4 regions of the Alteromonas sp. BZK5 genome follow, and region 4 is predicted to be linked to each of the others. Evidence: predicted binding sites of a transcription regulator. Region 4 holds the regulator's gene; each other region holds the start of a gene.
The links. The regulator FliA, encoded in region 4, starts transcription of late flagellar genes. The targets are predictions, from matches to a motif close to CTAAAGNTNNNNNNNNNNNNGCCGATA.

Region 1: the regulator FliA is predicted to act here: its motif matches at 3,225-3,251, upstream of BIZ39_RS19760 (VC2046/SO_2500 family protein).
Region 2: the regulator FliA is predicted to act here: its motif matches at 5,186-5,212, upstream of flgM (flagellar biosynthesis anti-sigma factor FlgM).
Region 3: the regulator FliA is predicted to act here: its motif matches at 1,254-1,280, upstream of pomA (flagellar motor protein PomA).

Annotation. Positions count from the first base shown of each region.
Region 1 covers NZ_JACSOE010000130.1:259-6,348, forward strand. Annotated here, with positions in the region: partial or broken gene BIZ39_RS19745 (6-phosphofructokinase) at 1-421, opposite strand, end outside; gene BIZ39_RS19750 (DUF6279 family lipoprotein) at 598-1,440, shown strand; gene BIZ39_RS19755 (response regulator) at 1,522-3,162, opposite strand; gene BIZ39_RS19760 (VC2046/SO_2500 family protein) at 3,284-3,838, shown strand; gene BIZ39_RS19765 (rhodanese-related sulfurtransferase) at 3,988-4,983, shown strand; gene BIZ39_RS19770 (EF-hand domain-containing protein) at 5,036-5,284, shown strand; gene BIZ39_RS19775 (LysR family transcriptional regulator) at 5,488-6,090, opposite strand, start outside.
Region 2 covers NZ_JACSOE010000017.1:57,374-65,833, reverse strand. Annotated here, with positions in the region: gene flgE (flagellar hook protein FlgE) at 1-581, opposite strand, end outside; gene flgD (flagellar hook assembly protein FlgD) at 596-1,282, opposite strand; gene flgC (flagellar basal body rod protein FlgC) at 1,314-1,736, opposite strand; gene flgB (flagellar basal body rod protein FlgB) at 1,739-2,173, opposite strand; gene BIZ39_RS07210 (CheR family methyltransferase) at 2,377-3,207, opposite strand; gene BIZ39_RS07205 (chemotaxis protein CheV) at 3,223-4,152, opposite strand; gene flgA (flagellar basal body P-ring formation chaperone FlgA) at 4,430-5,146, shown strand; gene flgM (flagellar biosynthesis anti-sigma factor FlgM) at 5,249-5,578, shown strand; gene flgN (flagellar export chaperone FlgN) at 5,618-6,049, shown strand; gene BIZ39_RS07185 (LPP20 family lipoprotein) at 6,196-6,681, opposite strand; gene BIZ39_RS07180 (flagellar assembly protein T N-terminal domain-containing protein) at 6,968-8,149, shown strand.
Region 3 covers NZ_JACSOE010000054.1:20,046-28,505, reverse strand. Annotated here, with positions in the region: gene BIZ39_RS14875 (farnesyl diphosphate synthase) at 1-646, opposite strand, end outside; gene xseB (exodeoxyribonuclease VII small subunit) at 676-918, opposite strand; gene pomA (flagellar motor protein PomA) at 1,331-2,092, shown strand; gene BIZ39_RS14860 (flagellar motor protein MotB) at 2,092-3,021, shown strand; gene BIZ39_RS14855 (SAM-dependent methyltransferase) at 3,109-4,365, opposite strand; gene BIZ39_RS14850 (DUF1365 domain-containing protein) at 4,368-5,111, opposite strand; gene BIZ39_RS14845 (NAD(P)/FAD-dependent oxidoreductase) at 5,108-6,373, opposite strand; gene BIZ39_RS14840 (SDR family NAD(P)-dependent oxidoreductase) at 6,384-7,103, opposite strand; gene BIZ39_RS14835 (nuclear transport factor 2 family protein) at 7,100-7,555, opposite strand; gene BIZ39_RS14830 (LON peptidase substrate-binding domain-containing protein) at 7,812-8,387, shown strand.
Region 4 covers NZ_JACSOE010000018.1:60,057-68,516, reverse strand. Annotated here, with positions in the region: gene fliR (flagellar biosynthetic protein FliR) at 1-135, shown strand, start outside; gene flhB (flagellar biosynthesis protein FlhB) at 142-1,266, shown strand; gene flhA (flagellar biosynthesis protein FlhA) at 1,539-3,638, shown strand; gene flhF (flagellar biosynthesis protein FlhF) at 3,668-5,077, shown strand; gene BIZ39_RS07575 (MinD/ParA family protein) at 5,083-5,949, shown strand; gene BIZ39_RS07570 (RNA polymerase sigma factor FliA) at 5,946-6,677, shown strand; gene cheY (chemotaxis response regulator CheY) at 6,714-7,097, shown strand; gene BIZ39_RS07560 (protein phosphatase CheZ) at 7,132-7,887, shown strand; gene BIZ39_RS07555 (chemotaxis protein CheA) at 7,900-8,460, shown strand, end outside.

The DNA.
Region 1 (6,090 bases), on a different contig from region 4:
AGCCTATAGTCGCATCAGTACCCGCTATATCGTTATCAATTGTTCCCGGAATACCAAGAATCTGGCCATCCCATAGTTCGCTCAACTTTGCTGCGCCGCGAAAAGATCCGTCACCACCGATTACAATAAGTGTGTCGACCTCGGCCTGTCTCAAATTATCAGCCGCTTTGATAAGACCTTCACGATTTTTAAATTCTTTACACCTTGCGCTGTGTAGTATGGTGCCGCCTTGCTGGATAAGATTGTGCGTTGAATCAAGAGATAGAGGAATAAACTCTTGCTGTAGCAATCCGTTGTAGCCGTGCTTGTAGCCAAGCAAGGTAAAATTAGCTTTCTGACACGCAATAATTGCGGCACGTATACATGCATTCATACCTGGGGCGTCGCCACCAGAGGTTAAAATTGCGACACGTTTTGACACATTAAAGTCCTTCTTTTTACAGGCAATGCCATTAAAGTAGAGTAAAGGCTGTGCAACGTAAAGTTCTCTATTGCGGATATTTATTGCGTAATATCAAAGTAAAATTCAATTTTTCGGTACACAGCAATAAGCGTTTTTACTTGTCACGACGTAACTAACGTAAAAAAGGAAATACTATGCGTTCATTGTTGGTTGTTGTCTTTATTATTTTTCTTACTTCATGCAGTTCTAAGCTGGCCTATAACAACCTGGATTGGTGGGTGTATTGGTACATGGACGACTACATCGAGCTTAAAGATGAGCAAGAGGAGAAGTTTGATGCGCATTTACAAAATTGGTTGAGCTGGCACAAGAAGAGTGAACTTACTCGTTATAAAGCGCAATTAAAGGATATAAAAAAGCAGATTCAGAATGACACCCTTAATTCGAGTATTGTTTATAACAACCTTGAGCTAGCTAGATCGCATTGGGAGCGAGTACGAGACGAGGTCAGTCCTGAACTAGCGGCTATAGCTAAAACACTCGATGATGAACAAGTTGTCACCCTATTTGCGGCATTAGAAAAAGACAATAAAGAAGAAGAGGAAGAGCGACAAGAGGCGCTGGAAAAGTCTGAAGCACAGAGACTTAAAGATAGAATTGAGCGAATACAAGAAACAATAAGTGAGCGTATTGGAGATCTAAGTAAAGAGCAAAAACAAATTGTTAGCACCTACGCGCAACAGTTTATTTCTACAGGTGACGCTTGGATAACGTATCGCAGAAACATTCAAAATGCGGCAAGAAAGTTATTCGTTTCGCGCAAGCAAAACGAAAGGTTTGAGCAAGAATTGGTGTCGCTAATGCAAAATCCGGATAATTATAAAAGCGATGTGTACAAGCAGAGTAGTGCTCATAATATGATTGTGACAGCAACGCTACTGGCCGAGATATTTTCAACTCTTTCAGAGAAACAGCGTCAAACACTGATTGAAAACGTGGATGAGCTAATCGAAACGGTTGATAATTTTATGGATTAGTTAGTAATACTTTGGCCTCGCTGGTTAAAATTTCGAACAGTAAAAAAAACTAACAATCTCATAGCTCACCAGTTTTCTAATTCAAAAGCCAATATATTTAGAGAGTTCATCTCTAAGGTTGGTGTATTTTTCTTTGTAAGGCGCCTTAAGTGACATATCGTCAATCAATTTAAACAACCGCTTACACTCATTAATGAGTTTCATTTCGGCTTTATCTTCTTTGATTGCAATTTGTAGAAGACATTGCAATAGATTAAGCGCAACCCCTGTATTTACAGGAGCAAAGCCTTGAGCAAGGGCGAACGAAGCTTTAGCACGTTCGTAATCTTGCTGCTGATAGTGCTGAATGCCTTCGCGGTTGAACTGTTGATAACTAGCTAAGTTTTTCTGAGCATTGAGGGCTTGCGCATCAAGCATGTTTAGACTGTTTTGGTCGAGCTCATCCTGTCTTGAAGTCAAAAGTGCATTCAACTGTAGCGCATCATCAAACTCACCCAGTTTATACATAACGTTAATACTGTCAGGGATAAACGCGGTAGGAACTTCCGTGTACTTATCGTCAAGCAGTGTTTGTGACGTTGTTAAGTGGCGTTTGGCATCAATCAGTTTGCCGTCTATAGCGCTAATTCTAGCGTTGACGATTGTACCAAATATATCTACGTCAAAATCTCTGTCCATTTTTTGAAGATGTTCATCAAACTTTCCTCGTTGCAGAGTTAGTAATGCTTCTTGCTGATACTTATTGCGCTGGCGCTTGTCGTCTGCAAACTCTGCGACATCTAAAAGGCTTCGGATAATACCGCACCAGTGTAAACTTGTTTTGTGAACGGTTCGTTTTGATAAATCCCAGATCGCTTGGCTTGAACTCGCTGCCAGCACTAAATCGTCATTTTGCCGACCTATTTCACAGGCTTTGAAATGCCTGGGTAAGGAGTAGGGCGACAGTTTTATTGCCTCTTTTATTGCATCTAGTGCTTTGTCGCCAGATGTCGTGGCTTGGTGTGCTTGCGCAAGAATATCGTGAGCGTCTGCATTGAACCGGTTACGCTTTAGCGTTCGCTTGGCAATTGAAATCGCTTTCTCATATTCCTTTAAAAGCAAGTAAGTTTTTCCAATAGCTATTTGTGCCCACAGCACGGGTTTTCCGTCAATGTAGTCACGTAACACATCTAGCGCTTTATCGGGTTGCTTTATACGCCAGTATAGCTCGACTAATAGCTGTTCACAGTGACCTTTATAGTGGGAAGGGGCGTCAAGTAACGCTTCGATATGGTCGATCGCACTGTTCATTTCACCCTGTTCAACGAGACTAAACGCTTGCTGGAGAAACTGTCTTTTTTGCCACGCACGAACAATACGAGACTTCAGCTGAACTTGAGAAAAGGGCTTAATTAAAAAATCATCGGGTCTACGTTCAATACTGCCCAACACTACCGGTCGAGCGCTATCTGCGCTTATCAGAATGAACACCGATGTGGGACTGATAAGCCTTCGAGTGCGCAACTCTTCAATGAGCTCATAGCCATTCTTGTTGTCAGCTCCCAAGTGTAGATCACAAATGACAATATCAAACTTATGCTTTTTACATAGTGATACCGCTTGTTCAGCAGATGACTTCGTAACTACATCAGATGCGCCCATCGAATGCATCAGCCCCTTCAATAAAAGAAGGAAAGGGCGTTGGTCTTCAACAATCAGTACTTGTTTGTTGCTAAATTGCATTTCAAATCCATGAGTGAGCGCGCGATTACTTTATAGGAGTATATCTAATTTTAGATAATAAGCTTAAGAAAAACATTATCTTGCCGAAAACATAAGTATACATATGAAGTTGTAAATAAGAATGTCGCAAGAAACTGTCGAAGCTCGTGAGCAAATACCTATTGACCCCAGTATATACTGGGAGCGCAGTGGTGTGCTTGCTAAAGCATCTGCGCAGGGAGCGTTGTTCTCTTTATATATTGCTATGCAGCAACATAGTGTGGCTGAGCCATTTGAAATTGAAGCGGTAGCGTCAGAATCTGATGATAAAAGTAGCATCGAATCCAAGCTTGCATCGTTAAATTATTATAGAAGGCCATCGCTAGCTGCTAATGAAAGCGAATGGGGCAGAATGCGCGTTTTGTCTGAGTTAGTATCTCAAGACTATGCGGCAGCAAGGTTATATTTAAGTATGAATCCCTCTCCACTTTCACAAACTGATGATGCTAAACGTCTACCCGACGATGTAGTAGATAATTGTAGTTTGGCAACACAAAAGCGGTTGAAAAAGGAATACACTAACACCGTGAAAGAAGATAATACGCTGCTATACGATATCCTTTCATCACAAGATAAAGAATTCCATTCACAACAAGAAAATTCGTCACACTTCACATCTTTTGAGAATATTGCATAGCAGTTTTTTCAATTCGTTGTTGCGGACTAAGCTTGGGTTGACGGAGGGGCGCTAATTCGTATCCGCCCTAGTTTTTATAATTCCTTTTTGTTATATTGCGCGCCGCATTTTTGCACTGGTCTTACGCTCCAATCAGCAAAGGTTAAAATATGTCTAAATATATTGTATGCGCAATGTATAAATTTGTTGCGCTTGAAAACTTCAAAGAAATCCGCCACCCGCTTCTCGAAACAATGGAAGCTAATGGCATTAAAGGTACACTTCTTCTTGCCCACGAAGGGATAAACGGTACGGTTTCTGGTACTCGCGAAGGTATCGACGCATTACTTGCTTATTTAAACAGCGACGAGCGTATTAATCCTATTTCTTGCAAAGAGTCTCTTCACGATGAACAGCCGTTCTATCGCACCAAGGTAAAACTGAAAAAAGAAATTGTGACCATGGGCGTTGAGGGTATCGACCCTCGCAAAACCGTTGGTACTTACGTAAAACCTAAAGACTGGAACGCACTTATTAGCGACCCAGATGTTACGGTTATTGACACGCGAAACGGTTATGAAATTGAAATTGGTACGTTCAAACACGCTATCGACCCTAAAACCGAAACGTTTCGTGAGTTTCCTGAATACGTAGCGAAAGAGCTCGACCCGTCAAAAAATAAAAAAGTGGCTATGTTCTGCACCGGTGGTATTCGCTGTGAAAAATCGACGGCTTACTTGAAAGAGCAGGGGTTTGACGAGGTTTATCACTTAGAAGGCGGTATTCTACAGTACCTTGAAGATGTACCGAAAGAAGAGTCGTTGTGGGAAGGCGATTGCTTTGTATTCGATAATCGCGTTGCAGTTAACCACGACTTAGAGAAAAGCCATTATGAGCAGTGCTACGCGTGCAGACTTCCAATTACTGAAGAAGACAAGCAGAGTGATAAGTATGAGCCGGGTGTTAGCTGCCCACACTGCTTTGGTACCCATACCGACGATCAAATTGCTCGCTTTAGAGAACGTGAAAAACAGGTTCAGCTGGCAAAAGAGCGTCAACAAGAACACGTAGGAACGGAAGCGCGTTTGACCATGGAACAAAAGCGTCAGGAAAAAGCAGAAGCTCAACGTTTACGCGCACTTAAAGCAAAAGAAAATCAGGCGTAGACAGCTAGAAAGAAGGGCGTTACACTCGTGCTTATTGCAGTTGAAATAAGGAATGCGAGTGAGCACTCAACTTTCAGAATCTAAAATTGAAGAAATTAGAAAGGACTTCAGCTTTTTCGATCGTGATGGCAACGGCCAAATCGATTTGCCGGAGTTCATCGAGCTTCTAACCGTTATTTCACCAAAAACGAAAGCTAGCCACGTACAAGAAGGCTTTAAGCTTATCGATAGTAACGACGACGGTTACATCGACTTTGAAGAGTTTTTGGAGTGGTGGCAAGAAGGATGGTGGGAATACTAAGTTTAAACTTAGTTACACTTATCGTCGACTGAGGCTTTTCGACACGCTAGGCCGAGCGTGAAAACGAGGGCTAGGCCACGTAAAAGAGCCAATTGAAAACGAGTGCTTTTAAGCACTCGTTTTTTTGTGTTGAGTTTGGTGTTTCGTGTTGGGAGTGAGATATAGCTTCCTTTGAATAGCCTTCAATGTCGGCTTCAAGGCCATTAGCCGACACTCAATCTTGACACCAAGTGATCAAAAACCAATCGAATACGTTGTGGTACTGGACCACGTTGAGGGCGATAAATATATAAATCCCAAGGCACCGGCTCGACCTCTTCTAACACTCTCACAAGTTTCTCTTGACGTAATAAGTCTTGGACTAAAAAGTCAGGAATTTGAGCAAAACCTAGTCCATTTTGTATAGCCATTAATTCAGCTTCGGTGTCGGCACTTCGAAAACGTGTTATAGATGGCGTCCACTGTCTGTCCACGGAAAAAACCCATGGCCAAAGCTTTCCCGTATTGCGATCTACTAACCCTGTAACGGGCAAGTGGTTTAGTTCTTCAATAGACGCAGGCCTTCCCACTCTATTTATTAACTCAGGCGAAGCCACGACATACATATTAATTTTGGTGAGCTGGCGGGCAATAAATCGACTATCTCTCATGAAGCCGATACGTATCCCAATATCTATTTTTTCGTCAACTACATCCACGCGCTCGTCACTGAGTGTCAGGTCTATATCCAGTTGAGGATGTATTGATGAAAGTTCCAGTAATACTGGCATTAAGCATTTATGACCAAAACCAACAGGCGCTGCGAT
Region 2 (8,460 bases), on a different contig from region 4:
ACCGATGTTGCGGCGTTGTAGGTAAGCGGATCTTCAGGGTCAAAATCTTGTGGATCTAGGGCTGCATCACCAGCAGGCAAGTTCATTCGAATGTCAACTTCTGTGGTTTGTGCGGGAGAACCCGAAGAGTCTGGAATACGCACTGGCTCAGTAGTACTAAGTGCTACCGAGGCACTTGTACCATCAGAGTTAACGGGGAAACCCAATAAGTTATCGCCGTTACTGTTAACCACGAAATTGTCGCTATCTAACTTGAACTGACCCGCACGTGTGAACGAGAAGTCGCGAGACGTAATTTCAGGTACTGTCGCAAAGAAACCATTACCCGTGATCGCCAAATCAAGCGAGGTATTGGTAAACTGAAGGCTACCTTGAGAAAATTGCTGAGCAACTTCTTGAGTGAGTACACCGTCACCTACTTTAGTTTTACCACCTGAAAGCAGTGATGCCGCATAAACATCGCCAAATTCAGCGCGAGATTCTTTAAAGCCAACTGTATTTACGTTTGCGATGTTGTTGGCGGTTACATCCAAATCTTTTTGTGCGGCTGATACGCCACTCAGTGCAATATTAAAAGACATTATTGATTCTCCTACTAACTGCCGATTTGAATGACGTCATCAAGATTGATACTGACATCACCATCCAAATTCAAAATTACGCCTTGACCACTACCAGCCAAGCTTACACTTCCAACATGGCGATTAACGGCGGTATTCAGCTGAACACCTTCTCCATTCAACTCGCCAGTGGCACTGATAACATATTCACCCGGTGCCATCTGGTTGCCATGCTTATCTTTGCCATCCCATTCAAACTCAATGTTGCCAGCGCTTTGTGTGCCTGCATCAATGGTTTTTATGACTTCACCAAACTGGTTCTCAATAGTGATCGTCATATTCTGAACTGTTTTTTCATTCACGATGACACCCGAAATGCCATCGCCTTCATTGGCCATATAACCCACGTTACCTTGAACCAGCACGTTTTGCCCGATAAGACTAGAAGCTTGTAACGCTTGATTCGATGTCATTGAAGCTGCAAACGACTCAAACTTTTCGTTAAGCTGGGAAATACCGTCGGCCATCGTAAATGATGTCATCTGCGCTACCATTTGATCGTTATCAACGGGTGCAGTGGGATCCTGATTGGCTAACTGCTCAGTTAACATTGAGAAGAAATCTTCCTGGGTTAACTGCTGCTCGGTGCCGTCAGCTATTTTGACGGTTTCCTCTTGCCAATACAGATCAGTATTTAAGCCAGTATTGTTTATGGTATTCACTGAGTAATCCTCACATTATTCAAGCGGCAAGTTACTGCCCTTGACCTAGCTGCAGTACGCGACGGAAAATACGCTTTGTGGTGTCCGCAACCTGTACGTTAGTTTCATACGCTTTGGACGCTGACATCATATTCGCCATCTCTTCCACAATGTTCACGTTGGGTTTATAGATGTAGCCGTTTTCATCTGCCATCGGATTGTTAGGTGAATACTCCACTTGCAAAGGAGCATCACTTTCTACAATCCCCTTTACTTGAACACCTGCACCTTTTGACTGATCGCGCATTGCATCTTGCAACGCCGTAGCGAAAACTGGATGGCGAGCTCGGTATGTTTCGTCATAGCTGCTGCTAACCGAGTTAGCATTGGCAATATTACTTGCCGTAGTATTAAGGCGTACATTCTCCGCCTCCATACCCGTACTCGAAATTTGCATTACATTAAATAAACTCATGACTACTGACCTCCTGAGCTAAGCGCTTTTTTCATGCCTTTAATTTTTCCGTTCAAAAACTCTAGGCTGGCTTGGTAGCGCAATCCATTGTCTAAAAACCGATTTCTTTCCGCTTGAACTTCAACCGTATTCCCGTCGCCAGTGTCTGGTTGTGTTGGGATGCGGTATTGCATGTCAAAGTTTGCCGCTACTGACGTAGAATTGCCGCTTAAGTGGCGATCATTTGTCCGCACCATTCCTGAAGAAGCGTGATTGGCTGTACCACCAGATGCTTCTCGCATAGCCGACTGCATTGCTTTATTAAAATCAATGTCCCGCGCTTTATAACCAGGCGTGTTTGCGTTCGCTAGATTTCCAGAAATCACTTCCATACGCTCTGTGCGTATAGTGAGTGCTGACTCATGAAAGCCAACCAGCTTATCTAGGTTAATAGCCATAACATGACCTCTGACATACTAAAAATTTGTTTCGTGGTGACAATGTAAGCGGACAATTAAATATCGAATCTTGCCGTTTTACTGTCGTTTGTAGAAATAGTTAGCAAGGCAAATGCCATAATGAGATTTTGACGGAGGGTGTAAGTCAAAAGTGTCGACCTGATCTTAAAAAAAAGTATTATTTATCAGGCCGATAAGTTAGATCATTTTTTTTGATAGTAAAGGCCAGGGTGGCACTTAACCATACTGTAGGTATCACTTGCAGCGCTGATTGATTCAGAGGCGCCAAGGAAAAGCACACCCTGAGGCTGCAGCTGTCCGGCAATTTGTTGCAGGATGCGTTGTTTTACTTCGGCCGAGAAATAAATCAAAACATTACGGCAAAAAACGATATCAAAGCGGCCAAGTGCTGCATAGCTCGAAAGTAAATTTAGACTTCTAAAGCTTACCATCCGACGAACGTCGGGTTTTACCTGCATAAGCCCGCTATCATTTTGCTGGAAAAAGGCCTGTCTCCTTTGCGGGGACAATCCCCTTGCAAGGGACAGTTCGTCATAAATACCTAACTCACACTTTTGCAGCATTTCTGACGATAAATCTGTAGCAACAATTTCAACACCCGCTCTTAATGCACCTGGCCTTTGGCGCTGATATTCAAGTACAGACATCGCAATAGAATAAGGCTCTTGTCCAGACGAACAAGCGGCACTCCATATGCGAAGTTTCTGATTTTTTGCCGATAGTGTTGGTAGTAACTCTTTTACAAGTAAATCGAAGGGATAGTTGTCTCGAAACCACAACGTTTCGTTTGTGGTCATTGCGTCAATAGCGTTCTGTAGTAAAGTTCTGTCGAACCCTTTCACAACCACGTCAATCAGTTCGTCAGCAGACTCATACTTATGCTTATAGAGTAATGAAGCTAAACGGCTGCGCACCAGGTATTGTTTATTATCACCTAATACTATGCCGCATTGCTTTTCCAAAAACTCTCTAAACTTGAGGTAACTTGCTGGCGAAACGTCTTTATTAGCCAATCCTATCTTGCTCCGTTATTCGCACTCAGTCATTAGCCACTTTTGTACCGCGGTAGCAAGTTCATCGGGGTGGAATTTCGCGATAAAGTCATCAGCCCCTACTTTCTGCACCATAGCTTGGTTGAAGACACCACTGAGCGACGTATGCAATACAACATGAAGCTTTTGAAGTTCAGGCGTATTTTTAATTTCGGCAGTTAGTGTATAGCCGTCCATTTCTGGCATCTCGATATCTGAGACCAGCACGCCTACACGGTTCGTTACATCGCCATATTCTTCCGCAATTTCTTTAAGCCTGTTTAATGCTTCAAGACCGTTTTTAGCTAGCTCAATTTCTAAGCCTAGTGAAGTTAGGGCCTTTTTAACTTGGTTTCGCGCTACCGCAGAGTCATCTGCAATAAAGATAATTTTGTTCTCTTGGCCTTCGGTTGTCAGACCTTCTGCCACCTCTGAACTTACTTCGGCATTCAACGGAGAAATTTCATTTAAAATTTTCTCAACGTCTAGAATTTCAATAAGTTCATTTTCAACTTCAGTCACCGCCGTTAAATAGCTTGCTCTGCCAGTACCTTGAGGTGGCGGCATGATCGCATCCCAATTGGTGTTGATGATACGCTCTACGGCACCCACCAAAAAGCCCTGAACTGAACGGTTATATTCCGCAATGACAATAAAGGCATTAGAGAGATCTTCAATTTTACGGCCGCGAGTTGCCATACTTAAATCAATGACCGATATGGTTTGACCACGGATGTGCGCCACACCACGAACCAACGGGTTTAATTTCGGCATTGCTGTTAGCGGAGGACACTGAAGCACTTCCCGCACTTTAAAAACGTTAATTCCAAAGCGTTGGCGGCCGTTCAGTCTAAACAGCAGCAACTCTAAGCGATTCTGCCCAACAAGCTGCGTGCGCTGGTTTACTGAATCTAAAATCCCCGACATAGGTCACCTCTAAGTAATACTGGGCATGATCATTGCCTCTTATGATAAAGATAGACAATATCACTAAATTTTTGCAGGTCAAACGACAGAAAAATGACACTAAATAGCATTTTTCAGGCTTTAGTAGGGTTTATACCTTAACTTAATCAATGATCCTGCGTTGACGCTCGTGCTTGTAAACCTTATGGATTTACTTTGGCTGTTATTTATTTGCACTAAGCAAACCGGCCGTATTAAGCATAGTCAATAACTTGTAAACTGAACACGAAAAGTCATGATGAAAAATATGAACGCCAAAACGCGCCTTACATTCACACGATTACTGTCATTGACCGTTTTCAGTGTGCTTTCTATGAACTGCTTGGCGACACAAACCAATCACAAACAGGTTGAAGAAGGCGCAAAACAATACCTAATAACTCAACTTGCTGATAATACGCAGGATACTAGCATTGATGTGTCTATTGTGAAGATAGACGATAGGATAAATATTCCTGACTGCCCAACTGGGTTCGAATACAATGCGTCGCAAGAAGCGCTGAGCCAATCGTATATATCAGTTAGAGTGAGCTGCAGAAATAATGAATGGTACCTTTTCACCAGCGGGCAAGTAACGCGTACCAAAGAAATTGTTGTCACTCAAGGCGCAATAAGTCCAGGAACCGTACTGACATCATCGAATCTCTCTCTGGCAAAAGTTGATGTAAGACGATTACGCCATACCGCATTTACTGAGCTAGAAGCGCTTATTGGGGCTAGAATAAAACGCCGAGTGACTGACGGACAAGCTATACAGTCAAATATGCTATGCTTTGTGTGCAAAGGCGACAGAATTACCATAACTGCTGAGGTAGCAGGAATGGAAGTGAAAACAGCCGGAATCGCTCAGCAAGACGGTGTTGTTGGTGACAATATTAAGGTAATTAATGCCAGTAGCCAAAAGGCGGTGATAGCAAGAGTCGCAAGCCCTGAAGAAGTCGTGATACACTTATAAACGAGGCAGCGAATATCTACTTTTTTGTTCACAATTTAGCTAAAGAAATTAGCCAAAAAGCCGATAAACTTTATAGAGGCGAAAAAGTAGTGAGGACTAATTATGGCAATTAACAATATAAACAATGGGTTACCGAAAACACCCGTTGATAATGGAAAGGTTGCGCAGCAAAACCAAACGCAGCAATCTCCACAGCAGGCATCAACACAGGCTGCGCAAACCGCATCAGTTCCGCGCCAGGATTCTGTATCGTTGACGCAATCTGCTCAGCAGCTCAACCAGGTTCAGAAGAAAGGTTCGGAAGCGCCTGTGAACCAAGATAAAGTCGATCGCCTTAAGCGAGCGATTCAAAGCGGCGAGTATAAAGTTAATCCTGAAGTGCTTGCCAACAAGATTGCAAAACTAGAAGGTGAGATTTTTGGCGCTAAATAGTGAGCGACAAAACTCGTAACTAACCAGAAGAGAGCTAACGTGACTGAACAAGCAAGCCAATTGACACAAGCACTAATAAAGCAAGTGGAACAACTGTCTTCACTTGCCGTATTGCTTGAAAAAGAATTGCAACTTATCAGTTCGCGAGACGCAGAATCATTAATGAACTTATTAGACGAAAAGACAGCACTGTTAACGTCTATTCAGGCTCTCGATGGAAGCATTGAGCGCACAATTAGCGATCAAGGCTCAATGTCAGAAGAAGATGAAGCATTAATGGAAAATGCAAAGAAACTTCTGGACGATTGCAAATACCGCACACAAGTCAATCAAAAAGCCGTAGAGCAAGGACAGCTACGCCTCACACACTTACGTAACTTGATGATGGAAGTTCGTGCCAAAGAATCGCTCACCTATGACAAAAAAGGAAAGCCGAAAGGCGGGACTTTAGGGTCGGGAGTGAGCGCCTAATTTTTTTGCGATTTCAGTAAACCCCACTCAGCGAGCTTTAACCGTTAAGCCTTAACCGGTAAAAGTAAATTATATCTCTGTGAATTTACGCATGTTTTAAGACTTCACGATACAGCCACTTGCGCAAACACCCCTTTCGCTAACGTTTAATAATACTTAACATCCTTTACTCGGCGCGGTTTTGCGGTCGACAGATATATATCGTAAACCCGCTGCATATCTAAAGCGAGTTCGGTGACGTATGTATCTTCACCTACCGGATAGGCTTTTACGACTTCAGCGCCTCTAATGACCCCCTCTACAGATGCTCGCAATGTTTCGCTATCTATAACCAAGTGAGACAGAGACTGATTGCCTTCAATTTTTTGACCATAGACTTGTTCAGTGAGCTCTCGGTATGCATCTAATTTTGACGCTTTCATCGCCATTATAAGCTTCATGCTGTCGCTTTCGCCATGCTGAGAAGAAATCGGCGCATAGCCTACCGCCTTGAGCACGGGATAGCTTTCTGGTTCTATTGTTTCCCACTCAACGTGTTTATCAATAATGCCGCATCCACCAGTGCTTATTGCTAAACCAAGAAAGCAAGACAGCAGCAGCGATTTTGATTTATGTATTTTTTTCAAGCGCATAGTTTCATTTCCAAATTACATTATTAATAAAATCAAATGTGTAGTTACGCTACTCTCGTCGGTGGCAGCCTTGTAACTACGAGATACTGCCATACTCGCGGTAGCAGATTTTGACATATTTAAACTGACGCTTTTTACAAACCTTTTGCAAGATATGTGCAAGATATGCGCCCGATTGATTTAATGGCGACGAAACCACATCAACTGGCACTCTTTTCGCATGCTTAGCCTTATAAACCGGGCGCTTTGCATAGCGCAGTTAGACAAAAACCTCCAGAGGTGTGCGGTGCGACATATTAGCAAAACAACGCTGGTAACTATTTTAAATGCTGTCGTGGCGGTAACTTGCCTGTTTGCATTTTTCGTTGGGCAAGCAAATGCCGTGTGGTACGAGGCTACAGGACAGGCTGTGGTGCGAAATGGTGATAAGGAAACTGCCAGACATGCGGCTACCCAAGAGGCACTTAAGCAAGCCATGCTTTTTGCAGGCGCATCAGTTCATAGTGTCGCCAAGCTTACAAATGGTCTTCTTAAAAATGAAGAGATGACCATTCGCTCTGCCGGCGAAGTTGAACAACTGGAACTGGTTGATGAAGTTTATAGCGGCGATGTGATTACGGTAAGTATTCGCGCTGACATTTTTCCAAGAGGAAAAGTGTGTGCCGCACAAAATGACCAAAAACATTTCGCTACCACACATTTCAGGGTACGTAACAGAGCGCAACTAACACAGGGTAATATTCCCAATTTCGATGCTTCATTCACCCAGCAGTTAGCGCAGGCCATGCGAAATAAAACTGAAAACCTAGATATTATCTATATCGCGCCACATACTGCAAAATTTGACAGTCGATATACTGACCAAAATGTACGCACGCTTTCAGCGCAAAGTAATACTCAATTTGTGCTGGTGGGCATGATAGATGATTTAAGCGTGACACGGGAAGAGGCTTCGGTTTTTACACCGTGGCGTGAGGGTACTTCTCGACGCTCCTTTGCTATGACCATTCAAGTCTATGACGGCATTAATGGAGGCCTGTTGTTGACTAAGTCTTATCAGAATCAAGGAGAATGGACATTCGACAGATTCGAAGATGTAGATGAATTTTCGACGAAGTTTTGGCAGTCGCTTTATGGGCAAACTGTCAACGCGACAATAGCAGAAGCGATTGAAGACATAAAAGAAGCCACTGCATGCCAGCCGATGACAGGTAGAGTGATTAATGTTGCCGGCGATAAAATTTCTGTATCTTTAGGCAGAGACAATGGCATTTCTGAAAAAGATGAACTTTACCTTTATCAAGCTAAAGAGATTGTCGATAACCGTGGCCGTAAATACTTACAGTACTCGCTATATCCTGGCAAATTTGTAGTGAGTAGTGCCTACGGTAATTCGTCTCTAGTAGTAAACGAAGGTGCAGGAATTATCGCAAACATTCAAGAACACGATTTTGTAGTAAAAAAATAGTCTTTCTCGATCTGCCTTAAACAGTTTAGAGTTCCCAGTTTATATAGTACTTTCGTCATCTAAGTGAAATAATTGCTTTTGGAAATGTATCGAACATCAATTACTTCAAGCATTGAATAAAGTGTAACTATAATCTTTTACTTCAATTCGTTTTTGTTAGAATCCAAACTATCATAGGGATTTTGTTCAACAAAACATGCTGTTTTATCCAACAGCGGCATATAAAATTATCAAATTGAACAATCCCCATACACTGCTCTTTAGATTTACGAGACTAGCGGTACACTTTAATATTTAAAAATACGCTGACC
Region 3 (8,460 bases), on a different contig from region 4:
CAATATCCGCGGCATAAGCCATTAAGTCAATTTTAGTTTGAGGCAGTAAGCCTTCACTAACAATGGCGACCATTTCTACGCAGGCTTTTAACAATGCACCGGTTTTCAATCTATGCAGCTGTTTTAGTTCTTCTAGCGAGATGGTTTTGCCGGTGCTGGCTAAATCGATAGCTTGCCCACCGCACATACCTATGTAACCCGCACTTTTCGCAAGTACAGACAGTAACTGGCTACGCTTTGTTTCAGCATACGTGCTTAATGGCGCATCAGCTAACACTGTAAATGCAAGTGCCTGCAGCGCATCGCCAGCTAAAATAGCGGTAGCCTCATCAAAGGCGATATGGCAGGTTGGCATACCGCGGCGCAAGTCGTCGTCGTCCATGGCTGGTAAATCGTCGTGGACTAACGAGTAGGCATGCACACATTCAATGGCCATACTAATAGCCATTTGGTCTTTTTTGGGCACGTCTAGGGTGTTACCTACTACTTGAACAAGTAGTGGCCGCATCCGTTTACCGCCAGCAAGTAAGGCGTGACGCATTGCGTCTTTCAAGCGCGGCGCGTAATCGGGTAATTCGTCAATTAATGTAAGAAGAGATGCATCAGTTTGTTGTTTAACTTGCTGATGCAAAGCAGAAAAATTCATAGATTGCCTGTTAGTTAAAAATGAACGATTTATGGCTGTTCACTTTCAGGAAGAGGGTGGAGCGTTTCTTCGCCTTGTTCACTGAGCAGTATCTTTACTTTTTGCTCGGCGTTTTCAAGAGATTGTTGGCCTTGGCGGGAAAGTGCTATGCCGCGTTCAAATTTTTCTAGTGCTTTATTAAGAGGCAGATCACCGCTTTCCATTTCGTTAACGATAGCTTCTAGTTCTGATAAAGTTTCTTCAAAAGACGCTGATGCTTTTTCTGTCGTCATAAAAACACTCAATATAGTGGCCAAAATACGTATACCGCGCACATTAACCGAGGGTTGCACAAGGGTCAAATGGTTTGTCCGTATATCGCCTATATCACAGTAACATAGCTTTTTTTTCATCCAGTTCAAAAGGCAACATACAAGCAAATTGTGCTATATTCGATGCAAGGCTCAGTAACCTTTCAGAAGTAACCGTGTTATTTACTGTGAAGGAAAACGTAAGGCGCTGAAAAAGCGCTAGATGTTTTTAGTTTATAAAAACAGACAAAGCAGCGCTTTTACATAGAACCTACTTCATAATAAACAAATAAATGTGATATTTTTCAATAATGTCGTTTTAGTATTTCTATCTTTTGCCGATAGGATATTTGTACACTAACAGCACTGACTGCGCATAAATGGGGAAGAGTGAGTGGATTTAGCAACCGTCATAGGTATGTTGGGCGCCATTGGTTTCATAGTTATGGCTATGATTCTGGGCGGCAGCTTGGGCATGTTCATCGACGTGCAATCAATACTTATTGTATTCGGGGGAACACTATTTGTTGTCCTATCTCAGTTTACGTTGGGCCAATTCTTCAGTGCGGGTAAAGTTGCTGGCAAAGCATTCATGTTCAAAATTGAAACGCCTGAAGAGCTTATCGAGAAGATTGTTGAAATGGCAGACGCTGCGCGAAAAGGCGGGTTTCTGGCACTAGAAGAAGCGGAAATTTCAAATGAGTTCATGCAAAAAGGTGTGGACATGCTGGTTGACGGCCACGACATTGAAGTGGTGAGAGAAACGTTAGCTAAAGATATTTCTATGACAACGGAAAGGCATGAGTTCGGCGCTTCTATATTTAAAGGAATGGGTGACGTAGCACCAGCGATGGGTATGATTGGTACTTTGATCGGTCTGGTTGCCATGCTTTCAAACATGGATGACCCTAAAGCCATCGGCCCTGCCATGGCGGTAGCGCTATTAACCACGCTTTATGGTGCCTTTTTTGCCAACGTCGTGTGTTTGCCAATTGCCTTTAAACTGGCGGTAAGAGCTGGAGAAGAGAAGTTAAACCAGAGTCTTGTTCTTGACGGTATTGTGGGTATAGCCGACGGCCAGAACCCACGTGTTATCGAAGGAGTATTAAAGAACTACCTTGCGGCGAGTAAACGCGGAAGCGCAGAGGAAGAGTAATGGCCGAAGAAGAATGCCCAAAATGTCCCCCCGAGGGGCTTCCAGCCTGGATGGGAACCTTCGCAGACCTGATGTCGTTGCTTATGTGCTTCTTTGTACTGCTACTTTCGTTTTCGGAAATGGACGTACTGAAGTTTAAACAAATTGCAGGCTCTATGAAGTTTGCTTTTGGTGTGCAAAATAAAATTGAAGTAAAAGATATTCCAAAGGGCACCAGTGTTATTGCTATGGAATTTCGTCCGGGTAAACCTGACCCTACGCCCATTGAATCCATTCAGCAGCAAACTAACGAAATGACCCAGCAAATGCTGGAATTTCAGGCTGGTAACGAAGACTCTGCCGGCGGAAGGCAGAAGCAGCGCGGCGAGCAGCGTGGCGGACAATCTCAACAAACGGCTACTGAGTCGTCTTCATCGGCTGAGCAAAGCACCGATCAGTCGCAAATGGCTGAACTGATGAAAAAAGTAGCGCAGCAATTAGAAAAACAAATTCTAGATGGTTCGGTGGAAATGGAATCGTTGGGTCAGCAGTTAACCATTCGAATCCGTGAAAACGGTTCCTTCTCGGCGGGCTCGGCCTTTTTGCAGCCCCAATTCCAACCGGTGTTGAGAAAAATCGGTACGCTGTTGGCGGATGTGCCTGGAGAAATCGAAATTTCAGGGCACAGTGACGGTCAGCATATTGCTAATGAACTCTATCGTTCTAATTGGGACTTGTCAGCGCAGCGCGCTGTAGCGGTCGCTGAAGCCATGCGGACCGCGCCAGGGTTTGACGAAAGTCGTATGTCGGTAGTGGGTAAGGCAGATACCGATCCAATTGTAGAAAATGCCACTACACCTTCAGACCGAGCGCAAAATCGTCGCGTTGAAATTAATATTAATCAGGGTAAGCCAATGCTGTCGAAGCCTATATCAGTTGTAGATGAGTAGTGCTTTGACCTAGTGTCAGCTTCAAACAAGAAAGCGGCGCCAAAAGGGCGCCGCTTTTTTTGTCACTACTATCGATAATTAGCGTTGTTAAACACGAGCCAAATCAAGTCTGTAATGAGGCTTTGAAATCACAAGCTGAACGGTACTGATTGTCCTTTCTAAAAAACCACCTTCACAATATTTCAGGTAGTAGGTCCACATCCGCATAAAACGCTCGTCATAACCGTCGTTTAAAAGCTCATCTTTTGCAGAGATAAATGCTTCATACCAATGGTTCAGTGTTTTCGCATAGTCAATCCCGATGTCGTGTAAGTCACGAATCATCATATTAGTGTACTTTTTCAGGTGAGCGTTAAGCTGGTGCTGAGAAGGTAAAAATCCACCCGGAAAGATATATTTCTGAATAAAGTCGACACTATTTGAATAGCTGTCGTAACGTCTGTCATCAATGGTTATTGACTGAAGCAGCATTAGGCCATCGTCTTTTAAAAGTGACGAGCATTTCTCAAAGAAATTTCCTAAAAATTGTTTGCCTACAGCTTCAATCATCTCGATAGACACGAGCTTATCGTACTTGCCTTCAAGTAGGCGATAATCCTTTTTCAGCAAAGTGATTTTGCTTTCAAGTCCTTCTCGGGCAATCCATTCTTTTGCCCATGCATGCTGCTCTTCTGAAATGGTAGTGGTCGTTACGCGGCAACCATAATGCTTAGCAGCATAGACGGCTAGCCCGCCCCAGCCCGTGCCAATCTCTAGAAGATGATCGGTTTCGCTAAGCTGTAACTTGTCGCAAATGGCTTTGAGCTTGTAATTTTGTGCATCATTGAGAGTTGCATTCGGATCTGGGTATATGGCTGACGAATACATCATTGTTGGGTCAAGGAAGCGGGTATAAAGCTTATTACCCAGATCGTAATGCGCCTCGATATTTTTCTTGGCTTGGTCCTTTGTATTTCGACGTGCAAAGTGTTGAATCTTGTTGATGGGCATAGTCACCCATTTAAATTTATTCTCCCATTCGTCAAGGGTAGATAAATTCCTAGCAAACACTCTTACCACGGCTGTTACGTCGTCACTGTCCCATAACCCATCCATGAATGCTTCTCCGGCGCCCACACTTCCGCCAAGCAATAAGCGTCGATAGGCTTGTACATCCTTGATATTTACCGTTGCACGCAAATCGCTTTCGCCTGTGCCGAAACGCGCAACGACATCGCCGTTTTCTTGAATGGTTAAACTGCCAAAAGGCAGTTGTTTTAAGCATTGTAGGAATAGAGTTCTACACGCTTTATCTACAAAGGAGACCTCTGAGGTGGTCAGTAGTACAGATTCACCAAAAGACATTGTTATTGTTCCTGACTTTTTTCTGGGTGTGTATACAGTGGCGTTCGTTTAAGCAGTAGTTTAAGCGCGTGCCAATAAATTCCAGCCACTGTTTTTATTGTCATACTGGGTATACGTTTAAGTGCCGCAGATAGATTCGCATTATCTAAAGTAAATTTAGTCAAATTAATCCCTGCACTGAACTCTTTGTCGTCTCTTACACAATCCATCGCAAGTGACAGTCTAGCCGACGGCTGCGATATCGACCATTTGTAGGTCATATCCATTGGATTAAACGGGGAAACATGAAAAGCTTTTGGCGTATCGTCTTGAGTATCTAGATTTACAAGGTAGTGATGACGCTCATTCCACGGCGTGTTACTTACTTCGGCAAGCATATGTGTATACTTACCTTCGGCATTGCGTAGGTAATAGAAATTCACCGGGCTGAAATAAAGCCCCCACATACGCAGTTGTCCCAGCATAAAGACATCGCCTTGAAGCGTCTTCCCTCCGTTTAACTCTGTCATTCTGTCTATTACTGCCTGACCTAGAGGAAAAGAGGGATCACCTAAGTAGTCTTCACGCTTGAAACGCACTCTAGCCTTGTCGTATGCAGAGAAGCGTTTTAACGAACTGGACAAGATTTCGAGTTCGTTGCTCTCAAGCTTTAGCCAAAATAAATAAATGTCATAGTCAAATTTATGCTGGGTAGGCTTAAACCGTTGGTGATAAACCTTACCCTTGTAGATGGCACTTTCTATCACAGGGCTTCACCAAAGCGAGAACAAACATCAAGTGCGCTAGTTACGCCGTCTTCATGAAAACCGTTATACCAGTAGGCTCCACAAAAATGTAAGTTGTCTACGCCACAAATTTCATTTCTTCTTGCTTGGGCGTTGACCATGCTGGCACTGTATTGCGGATGTGCGTACTGATAGCTTCGAAGAATACTCTTTTGGTCTATTTCCGCCGTATTATTTAACGTTACACAGTAGATGCTTTGTGCTTCAAGGCGTTGAAGAATATTCATGTTATAAGTGACAGAAGCGGGGCGGGCTTCCTCACTTGCGTCTTCTTTTAAGCTGTAATTCCAACTCGCCCAAGCTAATTTTCTTTTAGGCAGCTGTGAAATATCTTTGTGCATCACCACGTCGTTTTCTGCGTAAGGGATATTTCCAAGGATATCTCGATGCAGCGAAGTCGGTGAGTGAATCATTTTTAACGCTTGGCCACTGTGGCACGCAAATACCACATGATCATACATCGCAGCGTTGCCTGAAGAGTCGGTAACCTGCCACTTATCATCGCTTTTCGCTACCGACAGAACGGCCGTCGATAGTTTTATCTTAGACTCAAATGGTGCGATTAAAGGCGGAATGTATTGGCTTGACCCACCTTTAATTGTGTACCACTGAGGACGGTCGGTAATATTGAGCAAGCCATGGTTGTTGAAAAACTGCAAAAAGAACGTGAGTGGAAACTTTCTCGTTTGCTCTAAGCTGCTGGACCAAATTGCGGCGCACATAGGCAAGATATAATAACGTGCAAAGTCATCGCTGAGTTTTAATTCTCTAATGACGTCTTCTAACGTAAGTGAAGAAGTATCACGGTTTTCTGCGACCATCGCTTTACACGCTTTGTTAAACGTCAATATGTCTTTCACGATGCGCCAAAATTTAGGCCTCAGAATATTACGCCGCTGTGCAAATAAACTGTTTAAGTTATTGCCGTTGTATTCGAGGTTTGCCTTTTTACTCATTACAGAGAAGCTCATCTCTGTTGGTTGATACTCAACATTTAACTGATTAATGAGCTTTATAAAATTAGGGTAGGTCCAATCATTAAAAACGATAAAGCCTGTATCGATATGGTAAGTTTCCCCATTGTCGCTTATTTTCTTCGTTGCAGTATGACCACCTATATAGTCATTTGCTTCGTACACTGTGATGTCGTGCTGCCTATTTAGAAGGTGCGCGCAGGTCAAACCAGAAATACCTGTGCCAATGATGGCAATCTTATTGTTCATTCATCTTCTCTTATTGTTTTTCTCTCATTGCCAACGACAATCGCTTTTGCAGTGGGGTTGGCAGTATATGCATAAAGCGCAGAATAAAACCAAAGAACCGAGGGAAGAAAACTGTTTGTTTGTTGCCCTCTATTCCTTTAAGCATAGCGTCAGCGGCTTCTTCAGCGCTAATTTTCATTGGCATTTCAAAATCGTTTTTATCTGTGAGGGGCGTTTCTACAAATCCAGGAGACACCGCTTGCACTTTCACGCCTTTGTGGTGAAGGTCTACTTCTAATGATTTAGTAAAATAATGTAGGGCAGCTTTGCTCGCACCGTACGCTTGCGTTCGTGTGAAAGGGAGTAGGCGAGCCATGCTGTCAACAATCACAAGCTTGTCGCCTTGCTTAAGTCGTGGAAGAAGAGCGTCTACACAATGAACAACGCCAAAGAAATTAGGTTCGAATACGCGGCGAAACATGTCTGGCTCGAAGTCGTCGATATCTACATATTCGCAGGTACCAGCGTTGAGTACAGCAATGTCAAATTTAACCGTTGTTAGCGCCCGTCGAGTATCGTCAAGATCAGTGACATCGAACTGGCATGCGCTAATATTATTGTACTTACTTAGCTCGTTGAGTGTGTCTTCATTTCGACCACAGGCAATCACTTGATAACCGCTGTTTGCAGCAGTTATTGCTAATGCTTTACCAATACCCGATGTGGCGCCAGTAATTAGAATACTTTTCACTTTGCTAGCTTCCCTTTAATTTTTTTAACGACAAAACCTAGGATGGGTACGTGCTCATAGACCATTTCGCCCAAGTCGTAATAATCTTTGTGGTAAATAATGCTGTCATCGCTGACACCAAGTTGCGTGGTGCCATCTAGCGTAATTTGCTTATCACTATCTTTCAGCGTAAGGGTCATCGTCCAATTTGCGATATGGGTAACCTTTGAATGACTTGATGGATGCTCTTCTGTGCCATTGGGCGAGCAAGTAAAAATGTCCGCAATGTCGAACTTACAGCTTTCGGCTTGCGTCAATAAGTTGGAAAAATAGCGTTTTACTTCATCAATGCCATGGTGTGTAGTGATTGGGTCGATAAACAGTATGTCGTCGGCATAGATATGTTCTAGGTCGTCTGGAGAAATTTGACATATGTCTGTGTAAATTTTACAAAAGCGTCCAATGACGTCCATGGCCTTTCCTTAACTCATAATTCAAAATCAGATTTGCATATCGGTAATGTCGACGCTTAAAAAAATTCGCGGTTATTTTCACGTTCAAATTGCAAGTCTCTGATATGAAATCTGTTAATGTTTTATTTAAAAACTAAATTACATTAATCGTCGTGCTAAAGATCATGTTTTTCCATTTATATGTGAAAAATTTTCCCATTCGATCCTAATTGTTCTCACTTGCGTAATTATTTTCGTGTTTTCGGAAGTGCTGAGTATGAGTGTAGAACGTTTTCCTTTATTTCCTTTATCTGCGCACCTTCTGCCGGAAGGTAGAATGGCATTGCGTATTTTTGAGCCGCGATACGTGCGAATGGTCAAACAGGCATGTGCCGAAAATAAAGGCTTTGTGATGTGTATGCTTAATGCTAATGGTGACAAAAATTTGAATGAGCATATTCATAAAATAGGTACTTATGCGCAGGTTGTTGACTTCGACATGCTCGATGATGGGTTGCTTGGCATAAAGGTTGCTGGTTCTCATTTAGTTGAGGTGAGTAGCATAGAAGTTGAAAAAGATGGTCTTCGTACCGGTAGTTGCAAGGTGTTAGAACCTTGGCAGTGCGATTTGGCTCCTCAACAAATAGCGCCTATGGACGAGCGACTTAAAGAAATTTTTGGAAATTACGAAGAGTTGGCATCGCTTTATGAATCACCAAAGTTTGATTGCCCTAATTGGGTATTAAATCGGTGGTTAGAATTATTGCCAGTAGACGGCTCGCAAAAACAGCACTTTTTAGCGCAAAGAGAATGTACCAGTTTACTGAACTATCTCTCTGCATTAATTGCTTAGTCGTTGAGTCGGTTAAAGACATTACAAATTCGTAATCCAATATTAGCGATTTTCGCATACGTTTTAAGTCATA
Region 4 (8,460 bases):
ATTGGTTTTTCCATTGCTCAGGTAATGGGATTACTGATTATTTGGATAACACTTGATAACTTTACTGCACATTTCGAAACCCAATGGTTTAGAGCTGAACAGTTTATGTGTGAACTATTGAATATTTGTTCGTAGGAAAACATGGCAGATTCAAGCGAAAAAACAGAAGACCCCACGGGGAAAAAACTCGAAGATGCCCGAAAAAAAGGGCAGCTAGCCCGTTCCCGTGAACTCTCTTCGACCCTAGTACTTATCGTCAGTGCTTTTATGTTTTTGTTTGTGGGCGGGTGGATTGCTGAATCTGTTTTTAAACTTACTCAGAGAATGTTCATTCTCTCTCGTGACGAGACCTATGATATCACCCACATGTTTGGCGCATGGGGTGAAGCCTTTTCGGCAGTAGGTCCTGCCGTGCTGCTATACATGGCTGTGGCAATGATAGCGGGCATTTATGGCTCTATCGCCCTTGGCGGTTTTAACTTTACCTGGGAAGGTGCAAAACCTAAGGGTTCAAAAATGAGCCCTATTCAAGGCTTCAAGCGTATGTTCGGCATGAACGGCTTGGTTGAGTTACTCAAGTCTATAGCAAAAGTGGTGGTCATAATTGGCATGGCCATCGGAGCGTTACTGTTCTTTGAAGATGAAGCGCTCCACCTTGATATGGAGCTTTATCCGGGAAACATCTTTCACGCACTCGACATGCTTAAGTGGGCGTTTCTTATTCTGGTGTGCGGCATGATCCCTATCGCGCTCATTGATGTGCCTTATCAAATGTATAAGCACAACAAAGAAATGAAGATGACCAAGCAAGAGGTTAAAGACGAACGGAAAAATGCGGAAGGCGACCCTATGGTTAAAGGTCGAATTCGCCGTCTGCAATATCAGGCTGCAACCAAGCGCATGATGCAGGAAGTCCCACAAGCAGATGTTGTAGTGACCAACCCTACTCACTTTTCTGTTGCTATTAAATATGACGAGAAGGGGGTAAGGGCGCCGGTTGTGGTCGCGAAAGGTGCTGATGAGCTAGCGATGCACATCAGAAAAATTGCTACCGCCAACGATGTGCCGTTGATCCCTTCACCCATGTTAGCGCGAGCCATTTTCTACTCCACTGAAGTGGACGATGAAATTCCTAACGCTTTATTTATGGCGGTAGCGCAGGTGCTTGCGCATGTTTATCAGTTAAAAGCGCACAAAGCAGGTAAGGGCAAACGTCCTAAGCCACTTAAACGGGATTTGCCTATCCCACCAGAGTACCGACACTAACCCAACCGCTAAATGGGTGAAAAATTGACTTTGAAGGCGGGGCATAGGTAAGAGCTGGCCCTAGAAATAGTGACGTAATTATAAACTGTTCATATGTCCCTCGGATACAAAATCTTAATCGCTCTATACAAGTCGCTGTAGACAGTAATCACGCATGATTACAGCTCGGATTTGGATAACTTTTACGTAATACACAAAGCTGGCACGTTAGTTGAAAACTCTCCTTCAGTTTCACATAAAGCGTCAATTTTCTGATAGAGAGACACCAAGCCATGCAGTTATCCGGTTATCTTCAGCGATTCGATAAAAATCAGCTGCAAAATTTTACCAGTGGTTTAGGCGCACCCATCGTCCTTTTGGCAATTATGGGCATGGTTATATTGCCTATGCCGCCATTCTTACTGGACGTGCTGTTTAGCTTTAATATTGCGTTGTCGCTAGTCATTATCTTGGTGGCTGTACTTACCCAGCGTCCAGTAGATTTCGGCATTTTCCCCTTGGTGTTACTTATCGCTACCGTATTGAGACTAGCGCTTAACGTGGCTTCTACTCGCGTTGTCTTACTTTACGGACATGAAGGCGGCGATGCAGCAGGTAAAGTTATCGAAGCCTTCGGTGAGGTCGTGATTGGTGGTAACTACGCCGTAGGTATTGTTGTTTTCGCCATTCTTCTTATTATCAACTTTAAAGTTGTAACCGCAGGCGCAGGACGTATTTCGGAAGTAAGCGCTCGCTTTACGTTAGATGCTATGCCCGGTAAGCAAATGGCCATAGATGCTGATTTAAATGCAGGGTATATAGATCAAGATCAAGCACGTAAACGCCGTGAAGAGATTACCGCAGAAGCGGATTTTTACGGGTCGATGGACGGTGCGTCAAAATTTGTAAAGGGTGATGCGGTCGCAGGCCTTTTCATCATGCTGATTAATATTGTTGGTGGTCTTTTTATTGGCATGATTCAGCACGGGCTTTCATTCGGTAACGCTATAGAAATCTACACCATATTGACCATCGGTGATGGTTTGGTGGCGCAAATTCCTTCATTGTTACTTTCGGTCGCTACAGCCATTATCGTTACTCGTGAAAACGAGACTCAGGAAATGGGCAAAGAAATCCGCGGTCAGCTTGGTAATAATCAAGCTCTTTATATAGCCTCGGGCGTTCTATTTGTGATGGGTATCATTCCTGGGATGCCTCATATCGCATTCTTAGGGTTCTCATTCTTGATTGCAGGCTTTGCTTACTGGCAGTCGGTCCAAGAAAAGAGAAAGGCCGCAGAGCCCAAAGTGCCAGACAATGTGGTAAAAGATGAATCGGTTGCGCCTGAAGTGAAAGAGCTTGGCTGGGATGATGTTCAGCAGGTAGATACCATCGGATTGGAAGTGGGCTATCGCTTAATTCCTCTTGTCGATAAATCCCAGGGTGGCGAGTTGTTGACGCGCATTAAAGGCGTACGTAAGAAACTATCGCAAGAGCTGGGTTTCCTTATTCCGCCTGTCCACATTCGCGATAACTTGGATTTAGAGCCCAACACTTACACCATCGCTATGCAAGGCGTAACGATTGGGGATTCCATCATCAGTCACGATGAAGAACTTGCTATTAATCCAGGGCAAGTGTTCGGTAAATTAGAAGGGCGTGCCACCAAAGACCCCGCGTTCGGCTTAGACGCAGTATGGATTAAGCCCAACAAACGGGAGCATGCCCAAACCCTTGGGTACACAGTAGTAGACGCTGCGACCGTTGTAGCGACCCATTTAAGCCAATTACTCTCTAACAATGCATATCAATTATTAGGGCACGAGGAAGCCCAACAACTTCTTGATATGCTTGCCAAGCAGCATCCGAAACTGGTTGAAGGATTAGTACCAGACATTCTTCCGCTAAGCACCGTCGTGAAAGTACTGCAAACCTTATTGTTTGAAGGCGTGCCTATTCGCGATATGCGTACAATCGTGCAAACACTCAGTGAGTACGGCACGCGCAGCCAAGACCCCGATGTTTTAGTGTCTGCGGTGCGTATTGCCCTTAAACGTTTAATTGTCCAAGAAATTACTCAAGGTGCAAAAGAGATACCTGTCATAACCTTGGCGCCAGAGTTGGAACAGATGTTGCACCAGTCACTTCAAGCAGGTGGCGAAGATGGCGCTGGCATAGAACCAGGCCTGGCAGACAAGCTGCAAAAATCATTGCAGCAAGCCAGTCAGCAGCAAGAGTTAGAAGGAGAGCCTGCAGTACTCCTTACCTCAGGCATGCTACGACCCGTTCTGTCTCGCTTCTTAAAATATTCGGTTGTTGGGCTTCATGTTCTGTCTTACCAAGAAGTGCCTGACGACAAACAAATAAAAATAGTCAGTTCGGTCGGTCAATAATCTGACACTGGGTGATTGGAGAGGTTGCAATGAAAATTAGACGTTTCTTCGGCAAAGATATGCGTGAGGCGTTAAGCCAAGTTAAAGCTGAATTGGGCAGTGACGCTGTGATCATGTCAAATCGCAAAGTTGCTGACGGTATTGAGCTTGTCGCAGCCTACGACAAAGAGCCTGAAGCGAAGTTGTTTACGCCGAAAGCGTCTCCACAAGCCGCTACAAAAACACCTGGTCAAAAGGCAGTGCCTAGCTTGAGCGAAATCATTGGTGACGACGGTCCTGATAGCCTTAAAGCACTGCTAGAAAAGCAGCACGGTGGAAATAATGGCGTGACGAGTCCCGCGCAACCTAACCAACCAATGACAGCGAATGCTAAGCACGCCAATGAAATTGCTTCGCACTTAGACTTCTCAGAAGCCTTTATTGACGACGTAGAAGCCCAGCAGTCTTCTCATGAACCAGTTCGTCAGAACGCTTTCCCAGAGCATCAAGCGTCTAGTATGGATGATACCCCTGTGACGCAGTCAGCGGAGCTTGCGCAAATCAAGGAAGAGTTAGCGTCTCTTCGCGATGTATTGCAATATCAAGTGGCCGACTTGATGGAAGCTAAGAACAAACGTCAAAAACCTGTTCATCAATATCTAATCACCCGTTTAACCGATATGGGGTTAAGCAACGCGTTAGCGAAACAGCTTATTAGCTATACGCCGTCACATTACAACGAACGAGATGCATGGGTATATCTTCTTAACCTATTGGCTAATCGCATAAATGTGACAGGAAACGATATACTTAGCGCACAAGGTGCTGTTGCATTAGTAGGACCAACAGGTACCGGTAAAACAACTACCGTTGCGAAACTTGCTGCCCGCTATGCGCAGAAATACGGTGCAGAGTCGGTTGCGATGATTACCATTGATACGTATAGAATTGCCGCCTATGAGCAGCTAGCGACATACGGAAAGATTATTGGCTGCACGGTGAGAAAAGCGCAGACTAGTGAAGAACTTGCGGATTTATTATTCCAACTTCGTCATAAGCGACTAGTATTGATTGATACGGCTGGATTTAGTCAAAGAGATAGTCGATTAATTAAACAAATTAAGCAGTTTGATAACGGACAAATGCCAAATGTTAAAAAATATTTGGTAGCGCAAGCAAATACGCAATATCCTGCTTTGCAGAGAATCATTCAAGCGTATGATGATATTGAACTAAGTGGCTGTATTTTCACAAAGTTAGATGAGTGCTACTCTTTAGGAGAGGTGCTTAGTGCAGCGGTTGAATACCAATTACCGGTTAGTTATGTCACCGATGGTCAAAAAGTACCTGAAGACATTAAGATTGCAGAAGCGAAATCTTTGGTTTCCGCTGCTGCAAAGCTTTATAAAAAGTACGGTTTGAATCATACTAGTGGTAACAACGCAATTAAAACAGCATAAGCAGTATGATTGACGACCAAGCGAGTAGCTTAAGAAAAATGAAGCAATCACGGTTAATCAAAGTAATCGCCGTCACCGGTGGCAAAGGTGGCGTAGGTAAAACAAACATTACATTGAACACCGCTATCGCCATGGCGAAGCAAGGTAAACGTGTAATGGTTCTCGATGCGGACCTCGGTCTTGCTAACGTAGACGTTATGTTAGGTTTGCGTGTTGAGAAAAACTTATCCCACGTGCTTTCCGGCGAATGTACACTTGATGAAGTATTAGTGACCGGTCCGCACGGAATAAAGATTGCCCCTGCCACATCAGGCACGCAGTCGATGGCAGAATTGTCGCCAACGCAACACGCTGGCCTAATTCGTGCCTTTAGTGAGCTACGCTCGCAAATTGACGTGCTTATTGTTGATACAGCGGCAGGTATTTCAGACATGGTGTTGAGCTTTTCAAAAGCCTCACAAGACATCATGGTCGTTGTGTGTGACGAGCCTACTTCATTGACAGATGCGTATGCATTGATAAAAATTCTGAATAGAGAGCACGGTGTTTTCCGCTTCAAAGTTGTGGCTAATATGGTGCGCGACGTGCGAGAAGGCCAAGAACTATTTAGTAAATTAAGCAAAGTGACAGGGCGTTTTTTAGATGTTGCACTAGAATTAGTGGCGACAGTACCGTTTGACGAGAACATTCGTAAAGCAGTGCGTAAACAAACTGCCATTGTCGATGCTTACCCAGGTTCACCGGCAGCCGTTGCAATAACACAGTTGGCAAGTAAAGCCTTAACATGGCCTATTCCAGCGCAGCCAGGTGGCCATTTAGAGTTTTTCATTGAACAATTAGTTGCAGAAAAAGCCGTAGGAAGTCAGCGTTGAACAGCAAGGCAGCCGCTTATCAACAACAAACCGATAAAGCGCAGTTAGTCGAAAGACATGCGCCATTGGTTAAGCGTATAGCGCATCACTTGATAGCGCGATTGCCGGCTAGTGTTCTTGTAGACGATTTAATTCAATCAGGCATGATTGGATTATTAGAAGCCGCGCGAAACTTTGATGGCTCCAAGGGTGCCAGCTTCGAAACCTTTGCAGGTATTCGCATCCGCGGTGCTATGCTAGATGAAATTCGCAAAGGGGATTGGACACCGCGTTCAGTTCACCGAAATGGCCGAGCGATCACTGAAGCAATTTCGCAAGTAGAAAGCGAAACAGGTCGCGATGCTAGAGATTCTGATATTGCTGATAAGCTTAATGTAAGCTTGCAGGACTATCACCAAATGCTTAATGAAGTAAATGCCGGAAAGCTGTTAGGTATTGAAGATTTAGGTGTGTCAGAAGATGTTATTTCGACAGAGCAAAATCGAGGTAGCGACGCACCACTGGAAGATTTAATGCAAGGCGCTTTCCAAAAAGCGCTTGCCCATGCAATTACGACATTACCTGAAAGAGAAGCGATTGTACTTTCGCTGTATTATGATGAAGAGCTGAACCTAAGAGAAATTGGTGAGGTTCTTGATGTAAGTGAATCGAGAGTCAGTCAAATTCACAGTCAGGCCATGTTAAAACTCAAATCACGAATGAAGTCGTGGCAAGCTGACGAAGAATAGAAATTAATAACAATTAACCCCTCACTGGAGGCTATTTTGGACAAAAGCATGAAAATTCTCGTGGTCGATGATTTTTCAACCATGAGACGTATCATCAAAAACCTACTTAAAGATTTGGGTTTTTCCAACATCCAGGAAGCGGATGACGGAAGTACTGCATTGCCTATGTTGCAGCAAGGTGATTTCGATTTCGTAGTTACCGATTGGAACATGCCTGGTATGCAGGGTATTGACTTGCTTCGCGCGATTAGAGCCGATGACAAACTCAAGCACCTACCAGTACTTATGGTTACTGCCGAAGCGAAGAAAGAGCAAATTGTAGCCGCAGCGCAAGCAGGTGTTAATGGCTACGTTGTTAAGCCGTTCACTGCAGCAACACTTAAAGAAAAATTAGATAAAATATTCGAACGTTTAGGTTGATCCAGACGCTCACCAGAGAAATGAGGTTTACTGGATGTCAACGAGTGTAAACGTTCCAATTTCGTTGGAAGAAGCAAAACAGCTTGTCACCTACCTTGAAGAGGGTGATAACGATTCAGCCAATGCCCTATTAGAAGCGGCCTCAATGAAAGAAAACGTTGAGTTATTTGCCGAAGTAGGGAAACTGACGCGTCAGCTCCATGACGCGCTGAATAATTTCCAAATAGACGACCGCATTAAACATCTCGCGACCGATGATATTCCCGATGCACAATCCCGCCTAACCTACGTAATTGAAGAAACTGAAAAAGCTGCTAATACTACTATGGATGCCGTTGAAGCGAGCATGCCTATAGCTGAAATGCTGTCGGCGCGCATCGAAAAGGTTATGCCTGAGTGGAAGAAGCTGATGAATCGCCAAATAGAGTTGGGTGAATTCAAGGCTTTATGCGCAGACTTAGACGAATTGTTGGAAGAAGGTTCGGCACAGTCAGCTAAACTTACACAGTTACTTACAGAAGTATTGATGGCTCAAGGTTATCAAGACTTAACTGGTCAGGTTATTCGCCGCGTTATCGACTTGGTTAAAGAAGTGGAAGACAGCTTAGTTAACATGCTTACCATGTTTGGTGAACGCGACGGTGCAGAACAAACTAAACCATCCAGCGTTAAGGCCGATAAGGTTGATGGTGTAGAGGCAGAAGGCCCTATCATTGATGCCGATAATCGCGACGACGTCGTGTCAGGCCAAGATGATGTAGATGATCTTCTGTCTAGCTTAGGTTTTTAGGGGAGCGGGCGCATGTCGTTTGATGTTGACGAGGATATATTACAGGACTTTCTAGTTGAGGCTGGAGAGATACTTGAACAATTACAAGAACAGCTCGTTGATCTTGAGAACAATCCTGAAGATGCGGATTTGCTGAATGCAATTTTCCGTGGTTATCACACAGTTAAAGGGGGAGCAGGGTTCCTGTCTCTTACCGAGTTAGTAGAAATTTGTCACGGTGCGGAAAACGTCTTTGACGTAATGCGTAACGGTCAACGAACACTAACCCCTGAACTGATGGATATTATTCTGCAAGCCACAGATGTTGTGGTTGAAATGTTTGAACGAGTGAAAGCTCGGGATCCATTAGAGCCAGCAGATGCACACCTAGTAGACTTGTTACACAAACTAAGTCGCCCGGAATCTCCAGATGAGAATATTTTTGGTGAACAAAGCGCGCCGGCGTCAGAACCTGAGCCCGCGATTGAAGAGCCAGAATTAGTTGTTGAAGAGCCTACTGCACAGGCACCAAGTTCTGGTGATAGCGGCGGTATTGACGAAATCACTGAAGATGAGTTTGAAGCGCTGCTTGAT